DNA from 4 places in the Exiguobacterium sp. JMULE1 genome. Region 1 is predicted to be linked to each of the others. Evidence: riboswitches for the same ligand, from Rfam matches in the RefSeq annotation. Region 1 holds a riboswitch; each other region holds the start of a gene.
The links. Region 1 has a riboswitch for S-adenosylmethionine ahead of EXW93_RS15730 (LLM class flavin-dependent oxidoreductase). Riboswitches for the same ligand answer to the same signal wherever they lie in the genome.
Positions count from the first base shown of each region.

Region 2: it holds a riboswitch for S-adenosylmethionine, as region 1 does, so the genes downstream of both, EXW93_RS13460 (methionine ABC transporter ATP-binding protein) here and EXW93_RS15730 (LLM class flavin-dependent oxidoreductase) in region 1, are expected to answer to the same signal.
Region 3: it holds a riboswitch for S-adenosylmethionine, as region 1 does, so the genes downstream of both, EXW93_RS12430 (methionine ABC transporter ATP-binding protein) here and EXW93_RS15730 (LLM class flavin-dependent oxidoreductase) in region 1, are expected to answer to the same signal.
Region 4: it holds a riboswitch for S-adenosylmethionine, as region 1 does, so the genes downstream of both, metK (methionine adenosyltransferase) here and EXW93_RS15730 (LLM class flavin-dependent oxidoreductase) in region 1, are expected to answer to the same signal.

Region 1 is NZ_SGWC01000002.1:2,995,331-2,998,441, forward strand. Features, by position in the region: gene EXW93_RS15725 (ATP-grasp domain-containing protein) at 1-264, opposite strand, end outside; gene EXW93_RS15730 (LLM class flavin-dependent oxidoreductase) at 261-1,319, opposite strand; SAM riboswitch class I at 1,394-1,496, opposite strand; gene EXW93_RS15735 (DUF975 family protein) at 1,609-2,247, opposite strand; gene EXW93_RS15740 (DUF2325 domain-containing protein) at 2,311-3,111, opposite strand, start outside.
Region 2 is NZ_SGWC01000002.1:2,533,719-2,536,829, forward strand. Features, by position in the region: gene EXW93_RS13450 (alpha-glucosidase) at 1-197, opposite strand, end outside; gene EXW93_RS13455 (aminotransferase class I/II-fold pyridoxal phosphate-dependent enzyme) at 346-1,533, shown strand; SAM riboswitch class I at 1,596-1,701, shown strand; gene EXW93_RS13460 (methionine ABC transporter ATP-binding protein) at 1,786-2,799, shown strand; gene EXW93_RS13465 (methionine ABC transporter permease) at 2,789-3,111, shown strand, end outside.
Region 3 is NZ_SGWC01000002.1:2,327,284-2,330,394, reverse strand. Features, by position in the region: gene EXW93_RS12440 (PLP-dependent cysteine synthase family protein) at 1-435, shown strand, start outside; gene EXW93_RS12435 (bifunctional cystathionine gamma-lyase/homocysteine desulfhydrase) at 428-1,594, shown strand; SAM riboswitch class I at 1,652-1,756, shown strand; gene EXW93_RS12430 (methionine ABC transporter ATP-binding protein) at 1,835-2,857, shown strand; gene EXW93_RS12425 (methionine ABC transporter permease) at 2,854-3,111, shown strand, end outside.
Region 4 is NZ_SGWC01000002.1:2,257,539-2,260,649, reverse strand. Features, by position in the region: gene pckA (phosphoenolpyruvate carboxykinase (ATP)) at 1-751, opposite strand, end outside; SAM riboswitch class I at 986-1,112, shown strand; gene metK (methionine adenosyltransferase) at 1,241-2,449, shown strand; gene EXW93_RS12070 (GNAT family N-acetyltransferase) at 2,587-3,075, shown strand.

The sequences.
Region 1 (3,111 bases):
ACGCGTTCCATTAAAGACAGTCCGGTCATGCTCTTCTAACCAAGCGAGCACTCCTTCCGTCAACTCCGGCGCGTAACGGTGCCCCCGCGTATGCGAAGAGGCACTCATGCGGCTGTAAAAGACGCCTTCTGGCGGCAGTTCATCCAGCGGAACAATCCCTTCATTCAAGTGCCACTCTTCATACGGTAACTCGAGTTCTTCGAGACGTTTGATGAGATGGTCCGTCCATTCTTGGTTTTCGTGGAGAATATGAATTTTTGTCATGATTGTTGACCTACCTTTCGTTTCGCTTCGACCAGTGGCATTACGTCACGGGCAAAGCGTTCCATTTCTTCGAGTTGTGGTGAGAATTGTAATAAGAGTAACGTGACACCAACAGCTTCGAATGCCAGAATGCGTTCAGCAATTTGTTCTGGTGTTCCGATTAAATTCGGACGTAGACCACGGTTCGAGACGGAATAATCGTTTCGTTCGACCTGTTGCTCCAGTTGCGATTTACTGATGAAATCCTGATAACCGGCATAACCAGCGCTGTCTTCCTTAACGTCCGTGATGCGTTGCCATTCAAGAAGTGCTTCTTCTTCCGTATCCCGACAAATGATGTAGGCAGCAAGACCGAAGCTCTCAAGCGGCGTTTGTCCCGTCGTTTCCCGGCGTACTTTCATGTCATTGATTTTATGGGCTACTTCTTCAACAGTACCCCCATGCATGACATAAGCGTCACAGTGTTCGACGATCGTCCGTTTTCCAGCTTCACTCTCTCCACCGGCGTAGAGCTTGATCCCTGGACGCTGGACTGGCTTCGGATGGAGTTCTGCTTGCTCGATCGTGTAGTGATGACCGGAGAAGCTATACGGTGACGCATCTGCCCATAGTCCCTTCATGACCGTGACGAACTCTTCCGTCCGAGCATAGCGTTCATCGTGTGCTGTGAAGATACCATTGTATTGTTTCGCTTCCTCTGCCCACCACGCTGAAACGACGTTGAGCGTAAAGCGTCCACCACTCAACTGATCGATGTTTGCCGCCATCTTCGCTGTCGTCGCTGGATTATGGAACCCGGGACGAACCGCTGTCATGATCTCAAGGCGTTCCGTCGTTGCAGCAATCGCTGCTGCCGTCGTCCATGCCTCAAGACTCGGTTCCTTGATGCCTTTGATATCATTCAAGTTCAATTCCGCAATCAACGTCGTCGAGAAGCCGATCCGTTCTGCTGTTTGTGCGACTTGTTTCGCATAATCGAAGGTCGGTGGCATCTGTTCATCCTCGACGTTACGTAACCATCCCCCAAAAATCGGTAACCAAAAACCATACTCCACTCCATCGTCCCCCTTATCATAAAAAAACGCTCTTTTCGAAGTTCGAAAAGAGCGACGGTATCTTGTCCTGTCCGCTCTTATCTTCGGAAGGTATCCCTTCCTGGAAGTAGCACCTTCCGCCACGGCGGGGTTGCTGAAGTGTCTTCGGGCCAGTCCCTCGACTTCTCTAGATAAGATGTGTTGCATTCATCGTACAAAATTCACTGAACTAAAGCAACCATTAAACCGTCTTTTCCAATCGGAATTATTTCGAGCATAAAAAATCCCGACATCGTGTCGGGATCCGGTATTAATATGGTGCGACGAAATCTGATGTTGGCTCTGGCGTTTGTTCACCACGAACACGATCATAGAATTTTGCAAAGGTAACACTGAAATATGGTGTAATCCACAAGAATGCTAGGCCGAGGGTAACGATTCCTAAAAGAGCCCAACCAATAAACGACAGTAGAAGAAGGAATGCTTCCATTTTATGCCCGTCCATCATTTTTCGGGAGCGTGTAATGGCCTCTAAGATACCAATCGATGGTTCATCTCGCAAAATATAGAACGTTAGCATGTAAGAAAATGATTTAATGATTCCCGGTACGACTAATAGCAGTAACCATAAGAAGATAAAAAAGAGTTGTACGATGGCTAGACCAATCACTTTGAAAAACATACCATATGGTTCAAATAAATCCGTCACTTTCGTTTCTTCTCCGCGAGCAATCGACATCGCAATCCAAGTCCAACCGACTCCGACCGGGATCAATAAAATCGATACCAACGATACGACGAGATCCATCGTATTAGCTGGTTCATCTATATCTGATCCAAATAATCCAGGCACACCTTGAATGATACTAAACAGAATAACTGTTAGGACTGCGAATCCCCAACGACCGCTGAGCGACTCCTTCGCTGCTTTTTTTAATTGAGATGACATGAGTAAGGTCCTCCTTGAAAAATAAGTTCTCACCTTACTCTACGGCTAATAACTTCTAATGTTTCACTGATTTTTCAATAATTTCCCCTCTTGTTTCTGTTTCAACCAAGCGCGCTCAAGTTGCCGCTCACACGCTGTATATAACGAACGTCGACCGTCGAGGCGTTCCATCGCGAATGGAATACCATGCTTTTTCGCCTGAGCGATGACATGTGCACTCGCTGCATGAGAGACACGGCTCGTCACGACGACGATCGCGTCCGTCTTTTTGGCGAGACAAGCAATCTTTTTCGCGGACTGTGCGTCCCCTGCTAGATGAATTAATTCGATCCCCGTCGGCACAAAGAACTCACGATAGACAGCGGTCTGTTGTTCGTTTCCAACGATAACAAGACGCATGCCTGTGAAGCGCGTGAAATCTAACGGTGTCTTATCAACGAAATCCATCAATTGTCCCGGTACGGCTGTTGTTACGATCGGTTCAATCGTTTGCTCTTTTGGCATACGGACGCGACGCTGCGCTTTTTTAGCTTTCGGCACTGGTTGCCGTTTCATTTTTCGTGCATACCGATTTGACTTTTTTGTTGTCACAGGCGTCTTCACTACCTGTTGTTCTATCGCTGACGGACGGTTGGATGATGCGTTGACGATCGGCTCTTCATACGTGAACGGATGCTTCCAAGCAATCGTTAATGTATCCTTCCGCCCCCGCCACATGACGAGATCGACAAGTTGCCCTGCTTCTAGTCGGAAATAGCGCATGTCTTCTACCGGTACAACATAATAGAACGATCTGCCCGACTCATCTTGCAGTGGACCATTCACCGTTTCCTCAATGATTCCATGTGCTTTGACGATTGCTTG
Region 2 (3,111 bases), 460 kb from region 1:
GCAATATCATAGCCGTTATCGACGTCCGGGGAACGATAACATGGATTCAGCCACACGACATCGACACCAAGTGAAGCGATGTAATCAAGCTTCTCGATGACACCTCTTAAATCACCGATCCCATCCCCGTTCGAATCTTTAAAGCTACGCCAGTAGACTTGATAGACGACTGCCTCTTTCCAGTTAGCTCGCTTCATCTTCCCACTCCTCTCCCTACTCTTTATTCCCGCTCCACTTATCTGTACCTGTTTATCCGACAATTTTTTTAAATTTCGAAAAAGTTCTTTTCTTTTGATTGAATATTCGTTATCCTTGACGACAATACCACGAAGGAGGCATTCATCCATGAAACATTTCGCTCCATCCATCGCCATTGATCGGCTTCCTGCTCCCGTCTTCGCTGAACTTGCGAACCGAATCGGTGCTGTAAAAGCTGCCGGACATGATGTCATCACACTTGGTCAAGGAACACCCGACCAAACGACGCCTGTACATATTCTCGATGCCTTAAAACAAGCCATCGACGAGCCAACGAACCTTCAATATCCACCATTTCGTGGACATGATTTTCTAAAACAAGCTGTCGCAAACTTTTACGCGACTGAATTCGGTGTCACGATCGATCCGGCAACGGAAGTCGCGATTCTCCTCGGCAGTAAAGCCGGAATCGTCGCCTTACCGCAGACGATCGTCAACCCTGGAGAAGGTGTCATCGTCCCGGATCCAGGATACCCGGATTACCTGTCTGGTGCAGCACTTGCTGGCGCTTACCCGATTACGCTTCCGTTGCTCGAGAAAAATGATTTCTTGCCGGATTATGACTTACTTGATACGACGGACGTTGAGCGTGCCCGGATGTTGTTCCTCAACTACCCGAGTAATCCGACGGGTGCGACCGCGACGGCAGAAGCCTTCGAACAGACAGTCGCTTTCGCCGATGCCCATGATATCTGTGTCGTTCATGACTTAGCATACGGCGGTATCAGTTTCGATGGTCCGACGCGAAGTTTCTTGCAGACGGAAGGTGCAAAAGACGTCGGGATCGAATTGTTCTCACTCTCGAAACGCTTCAACATGTCCGGCTTCCGGATTGCCTTTGCCATCGGAAATCCGTCCGTCATCTCAAGCATCGAAACGTACCAAGAACATCTCTACGTCAGTGCCTTCACACCGATTCAGCATGCGGCGACCGTCGCCCTCACGAGTGACCAGACGTGCGTCCGTGAGTTAAGTCGCTTGTATGAAACACGACGCGATGCGTTGTTCGCAAAACTCGATGCAATCGGCTGGAGTGGACCACGACCGGGCGGTTCCTTCTTCGTCTGGCTTCCTGTTCCGGAAGGTTATACGTCCCAAAGCTTCACCGATCATCTACTTGACGAAGCACATGTCGCTGTGACCCCTGGATCCTTCTTCGGCGAATACGGTGAAGGCTACGTCCGGATCAGCTTGATTGCTGACGTTGAACGTCTAGAAGAAGCCGTCGATCGAATCGGAACGCTCAACCTGTTCCGGACACCTGTTGCGGAATAATTCTGAAAAAACATTTGACAGATGGGAATCATTTCCGTTAAAGTAAGTCCCAACAGCATAACTACTTATCGAGAGCGACCGAGGGATTAGGCCCAACGACGTCCGGCAACCACCTGTAAGGAACGGTGCCACATCCTACAGAATGATTTTCATTCTGAGAGATAAGTTACGAAATCTTACACTTTCGTCGCTTTTTTCTGGTTGCTCCGCTACTAGGAAAAAGCGACTTTTTTTGTATGAGGAGATGAGCGGATGATTGAATTCAAACACATTACAAAACGGTTCGTCCGAGACCGGACCCCGATTTTTGCCTTACGGGATGTCGATTTGACGATCCAAAAAGGAGAAATCTTCGGAATCATTGGCGAGTCTGGTGCCGGTAAAAGTACGTTGCTTCGCCTAATCAATGGGCTCGAGCATCCGACACAAGGAACCGTCAAGGTCGACGGTGTCTCGCTTGGCGGGATGTCAAAAGCAGATTTGCGTCAACTTCGCTTGCGGACAGGAATGATCTTTCAGCATTTCCAATTGATCCAGTCGCGCAACGTCGCGGATAACATCGCTTTTGCGCTCAAGGCCGCTGGCGTCAAACGAGCAGATTTCCCGGAGCGGATTCGTGAACTCGTCTCGCTCGTCGGACTTGAAGGATTTGAGACGAACTTCCCGAGTCAATTAAGCGGTGGGCAGAAACAGCGCGTCGGGATTGCCCGGGCACTCGCAAACAATCCGACCGTCTTGTTATGTGATGAAGCGACATCCGCTCTTGACCCCGTTACGACACTACAGATCCTTGAACTGCTGAAGGATTTGAATGAACGACTCGGGTTGACGATCGTCCTCATCACGCATGAGATTGATGTCGTCAAACAGATTTGCCATCGTGTCGCGGTCATGTCACAAGGTGAAGTCGTTGAAGTCGCCTCAACCTATGACTTGTTCAGTCAAGCTAAGCATCCGGTGACGCAACATTATGTCGATACGGCACTACAAATCGAATTGCCGGAACGCATTTTACAGGCAACCCCAGGCAAGATCATCCGCTTGCAGTTCACGGGCGAAAAGACCGGTGAGAGTACGTTATCAGAAGCGATCCGCCGTTACGATATCTCAGTCAGCATCTTGCACGGCAAGGTCGACTACATTCAAGACGTCGCCTTCGGTGTCCTCATTGTCAGCTTGACGGGATCATCCAATCAAATCGCTCTTGCCCTCGACTGGCTCGCGACGGAACTTCATGCACTCGAGGTGATTCAGGATGTGGCTTGATCGTATTCAAACGATGTTACCTGAGCTCTTGAAGGCACTCGGCGAGACAGCATGGATGGTCGGAATTTCACTTGCTTTCGCATTGGTCGTCGGGATTCCGCTCGGAATTCTCTTGTTCGTCACCGACCGCGGATTATTTTTTCAAAACCTTGCCGTCCGCCGTGTTCTTGACTTCGTCGTCAACATCGTCCGGTCGCTACCGTTCATTATCTTGTTGGTCGCCCTCATTCCGTTGACGAAGTTCTTACTCGACAATACGATCGGTCCGACGGCAGCATCTGTCAGTCTCAGTGTCGCAGCGATTCCGTTTCT
Region 3 (3,111 bases), 670 kb from region 1:
GACTTGCCGCACATCGACTGGTTCGTTGCCGGTTGTGGTTCAGGTGGTACGTTCGCCGGAACAGCGGACTTCTTAAAACAACGTCTCGGTACAAAAGCAGCAATCGTTGAACCGGAAGGCTCCGTCTTAAATGGTGGTCCAGCCGGTCCGCATAAGACAGAAGGTATCGGTACAGCGAAATGGCCAAGCCTCGTTCCGCGTGAACTCGTTGATGAGATTCATACGATTTCTGACCGCGATGCATTTGACGCGGTTCATACACTCGCTGCTCGCGAAGGACTACTCGTTGGTAGTTCAGCAGGTGCAGCGCTCGTTGCTGCGCTTGATATCGCAAAGCGTCACCCCGGCAGTACGATCGTCACCGTCTTCGCAGACAGTGCCGAACGCTATTTAAGCCAACAAATCTTTGAAAAGGTGGACGAAACTCATGCGTAAGAAGACAGCATTGATTCATGGAGGAACAGGTGTCGATCGGGCAACAGGAGCCGTCACACCTCCAATCTATCAAACAAGCACATACAAGCAGGATAAAATCGGTCAACTTAAGGACGGATACGAATACTCACGGACAGCGAACCCGACACGGACGAGCATCGAACGATTGATTGCGGATCTCGAGGGCGGCGCACGTGGTTTTGCGTTCGGTTCTGGGATGGCAGCGATCCATGCCGTCTTCCACTTGCTTGAGTCTGGCGACCACATCGTCATGACGGATGACGTCTACGGTGGTACGTTCCGCTTGATGCAACGCGTCTTACCGAAGTTCAACATCCAAGTGACATTCGTCGATACGACGGATCTTGCGGCAACGGAAGCAGCGATCCAAGACAACACGAAGATCGTCTACGTCGAAACACCGACGAACCCGTTGTTGAAAGTTACGGACATTGAAGCAATCGCAACAATCGCCAAACGTCACGATCTTAAACTCGTCGTCGACAACACGTTCGCGACACCATACCATCAACAACCACTCGCACTTGGTGCAGACATCGTCTTGCACAGTGCGACGAAATACATCGGCGGACATTCGGACGTCGTCGCTGGACTTGTCGTCGTCAAAGATGATGCGCTCGGCGAAGAGCTGCACTTCATTCAAAACTCGACAGGCGGCGTGCTTGGACCGCAAGACAGCTTCTTGCTCGTCCGTGGTCTTCGTACACTCGGTATCCGGATGGATGCGATCGAAGAGACAGCACATGATCTCGTTGCGTTCCTACAAGCGCAAGACATCGTCTCGAACATCTTCTACCCAGGACTTGCATCGCATCCTGGTCACGACATCCAAGCGAAACAAGCGACTGGATTTGGTGGGATGATCAGCTTTGATGTCGGTTCAGCAGCGAACGCAGAAAAACTCGTCGAGGCGACACACTTCTTCACACTCGCTGAGAGTCTTGGTGCCGTCGAGAGTCTGATTTCGGTGCCTGCACGGATGACGCACGCGTCGATCCCAGCAGAACGTCGGGCAGAACTCGGCATCACGGACGGTCTCGTTCGGATTTCAGTTGGACTTGAGGATGCGGAAGATTTGAAAGAAGACTTAACACGTGCTTTCACGTTCCTCGAAAAAGTTTCTGAAAAAACTGTTTGACAACAAAAATAACCCCTGCTAATATTCAGAATATATTCTACAAACTTAATACCGAAACTCTTATCGAGAGTGGTGGAGGGACTGGCCCGATGAAACCCGGCAACCGCGGATCTAATCCGAAGTGGTGCTAATTCCAGCAGACAAAAGTCTGGGAGATGAGAGCAAATGGTTTTGTGTACTGAAAAGTGCGCGCGTTTGCTCTAAAACGCGCGCACTTTTTTTATTTTAGGAGGGACAGTTGTGATTCGTTTACAAGACGTAGGAAAGATTTATCGCTCAAAGCGCGGAGCGGTCGAAGCCGTCGCGAATGTCGATCTGACAATCGAGCGCGGTGAAATTTTTGGAATAATCGGTTATTCCGGAGCAGGGAAATCGACCCTGATCCGATTACTGAATATGCTCGAAGCACCAACGAGTGGTTCGATCCAAATCGATGGTGTTGAAATGACATCACTAAAACCTAAGGAATTACGAGGCGTCCGCAAGAATGTCTCGATGGTCTTCCAACACTTCAACTTACTATGGTCACGGACGGTTGAAGAGAACATCATGTTCCCACTCGAGCTCGGTGGCTTCCCGAAAGCACACCGCAAGGAACGGGTAGCGGAACTGATCCAACTCGTTGGTTTGGACGGACGCGAAAAAGCCTATCCGTCACAATTATCCGGTGGTCAAAAACAACGTGTCGGTATCGCTCGGGCACTGGCATCGAACCCGGACGTTCTCTTATGTGACGAGGCAACAAGTGCACTCGATCCGAAGACGACGGACTCAATCCTTGAGTTACTCGTCGACATCAATGAAAAACTGAAACTGACGATCGTCTTGATCACACACGAGATGCACGTCATTCAAAAAATCTGTCACCGGGTCGCCGTCATGGAAGCCGGTAAAATCGTCGAGCAAGGACCGGTCGCAGAAGTCTTCCGTCATCCGAAGCAAGCGATGACGAAGGAATTCGTCAAACAATTAACTTCGCCGTCGGAGAACGAGTTAACGTTCGCGAAACTACGCGAACGGTACCCAACCGGAAAAATCGTTCAGTTGACGTTCGTTGGATCGACAGCGGAAAGCCCGATCCTCGCGGAAGTCATGAAGGATTCACCGGTCCTGTTCAATATCATCGGCGGAAACGTCGGTCAATCGCAGGAAGGGGCACTCGGTACACTGTTCATTCAGTTGATCGGGGAAACAGAAGCAACACAAGCGGTCATCACGAAACTTCAAGCCAGTGATGTTGAAGTGGAGGTGGATCACCGATGATTTCATTCTTTGACAATCTAGATTGGGACATGGTGTGGGAAGCGACAGGCAGTACCGTCTATATGACGGCAATCGCTGGGGTTTCGACATTCGTCCTCGGTTTGATCATTGGTTTACTATTGTATGCGACAAACGAAGAGTTATTGTTCAAGAATCGGGCGTTCTATTCAGTGTTGAGCTTGGTCGTCAACGTCTTCCGTTCGATTCCGTTCATCATCTTACTGATCTTATTGATTCCATTTACGACGGCAATC
Region 4 (3,111 bases), 740 kb from region 1:
CATCGTCACCGATCAATTGACGGCTATCATCGGCTGAAAGGGTGGTCTTACCAGTACCAGATAGACCGAAGAACAAGGCGACGTCGCCTTCGTGTCCGACGTTTGCCGAGCAGTGCATCGAAAGGACGTTTTCTTGTGGCAAGAGGTAGTTCATGACGGAAAAGATCGACTTTTTGATTTCTCCAGCGTATTCCGTTCCACCGATCAAGACGATTCGGTGTTCGAACGACATCGCGATGAACGTCTCGGAGTTCGTTCCGTCAACGGCAGGATCTGCTTTGAAATGTGGCGCGTAGACGACCGTGAACGGTTCGAAGGCAGCCACTTCAGGATACTCGCGTAAAAAGAGTTGTTTGGCAAACAGGTTATGCCAAGCATATTGTGTGAGCACACGGACCGGAAGGGTGAAGTGCGTATCTGCTCCAGCAGCAGCTTCTGTGTAGTAGAGATGATCAGCTTCGTTCATGTAACGAAGAACCTTTTGCAACAATTGTTCAAATTTGTCTCCATCCATTGGTTGGTTGACATGACCCCAATCAATGTGAGACTCGCAGGAAGAATCACGGACGATGAACTTATCTTTTGGTGAACGACCTGTAAATTTCCCCGTTTCTACAGATAATGCGCCGTTCTCAGCAAGGACACCTTCTTCGTTTCGAATCGCATGTTCGACAAGTTCAGCAACAGATAGTTGTTTGAACACATGCTCTTTCTTGAGTAGTTCTTCGATATTCAGGACCGTCATCGGCATCCTGACCCCACCTTTCCCCTACGTTGGTTTTGGCTCACTGTATTTAGTATGACACATTTATTATATATGACATACTAAAGAGAGAGCAATCATTTTCTAGTGCTGATTTCTATTTATCTGGAAACGCTTTCAGCATTAACAGTTTAACATCTCTTTCAAAAAGTTTCGACTAGAATTTGAAACCTTGCTTGACAGAGTAGTTACAACTTTATATCATGTAATTCGTAACGGATACTCTTATTCTGAGCAGGTGGAGGGAACAAGGCCCGAAGAAACCCGGCAACCGTCCTACATTAATTCACATATTAATGAGGGAAAAGGTGCTCTCCTGAAGCGAAGTAAACACTTCGAACGATAAGAGGGTAAAGGAAGAACGCACAACCTTTCCCTGACCATTTTTTGGACTTGGAAAGGTTTTTTTCATTTTACCGTCCCACTCAACTAGGGGAAATGAGTACACCGTCAAATTCTTTTTTGGGAGGGTCATACATGACAAACCTTAATCGCCGACTATTCACGTCGGAGTCAGTCACTGAAGGTCATCCAGATAAAATCTGTGACCAAATTTCGGATTCAATTCTTGATGCAATCCTCGCAGCGGATCCAAACGCGCGTGTTGCGGCAGAAACTTCTGTTACAACAGGTCTCGTTCTCGTTGCAGGTGAGATCACGACATCCACTTACGTCGACATTCCAAAAGTCGTTCGTGAAACGATTCGTGAGATCGGTTATACACGCGCGAAATACGGTTTCGACGCGGACACATGTGCTGTATTGACATCAATCGATGAGCAATCAGCAGACATCGCTCTTGGTGTAGACCAAGCGCTTGAAGCACGTGAAGGTAGCATGTCTGATGCAGAAATCGATGCAATCGGTGCAGGAGACCAAGGTCTCATGTTCGGTTACGCAACGAAAGAAACACCAGAACTCATGCCACTTCCAATCTCGCTTTCACACCGTCTCGCACGCCGTTTGGCAGAAGTGCGTAAAAACGGTCAACTCGACTACCTTCGTCCGGACGGAAAAACACAAGTCACGGTCGAATACAACGAGAACAACGAGCCGGTTCGTGTCGATACGATCGTCATCTCGACACAACACGCGGAAGAAGTTACGCTTGAGCAAATTCAAGCTGACTTGAAAGAACACGTCATCACACCGGTCATCCCGGCTGAATACATCGACGCAGCAACGAAATTCTTCATCAATCCAACTGGTCGTTTCGTCATCGGCGGACCACAAGGAGATGCTGGATTGACGGGTCGTAAGATCATCGTTGATACGTATGGTGGATACGCACGCCATGGCGGTGGAGCATTCTCTGGTAAAGATCCAACAAAAGTCGACCGTTCAGCTGCATACGCAGCACGTTACGTCGCGAAGAACCTCGTTGCTGCAGGTCTTGCAGACAAAGCAGAAGTTCAACTCGCGTACGCAATCGGTGTCGCGCACCCGGTATCAATCGCGGTTGATACATTCGGTACAGGAAAACTTCCTGAAGCACAACTCGTCGAATTGGTTGCTGAAAACTTCGATCTTCGTCCGGCTGGAATCATCAACATGCTTGATCTCCGTCGTCCGATCTATCGTCAAACAGCTGCATACGGTCACTTCGGTCGTACAGATGTTGAGCTTCCATGGGAGCAAACAGATAAAGCAGCAGTTCTTGAAGAACAGGCAAAACGTTTCGCATAATCAAAAAGTCCGAGAACCCTACGCGGGTTTTCGGACTTTTTTGTTTACGTGGAACTTTGCAGGAAACGAATGTTTTTTCTAGAAGAGGGTAAAAGTACATGAGTCGATTCGTATGAATACAAAGGGGGGTTCCGATTATGGAAATACGCGAAGCTATTCCAGCCGATGCAGGACGTATTCATGACATTGCCGTCACATCCTGGTTGGATACGTACGCAGAAATCTATTCCGAGCGCTCGAAAGCGCATTTCGTGCAGGAAGCGTATCCGCAAGAGGAGGTTGTTCGTGCGATTCGGACGGCAGAAGAAGCACGGGGAGAGTATTTTTATGTCGGAATCATCGATGAGGAAATCGTCGGTTTCATTCATGCTGTTGATGTTGAGGGAACGTGGGAAATCATTCGTCTGTACGTCTTACCGAAATATCAGCAAAACGGAATCGGACGACGATTGATCCGTGAACTCGAACGACAAGGAGCCGTCCCACTCGAAGTATACGTGGAGGCACGTAACTATAAAGCGCGTCAGTTCTTGACCTCATTCGGTTTTGAAGAACTCAGTGAGATGACGGAAGAAGTCTTTGGGCAAGTAGAATCTGTCATTCGCCTTCGCCATGTCGCCTCGTGAAATCCGTCTTGGGACGGTTTTGTGTGCGTTTGAAAT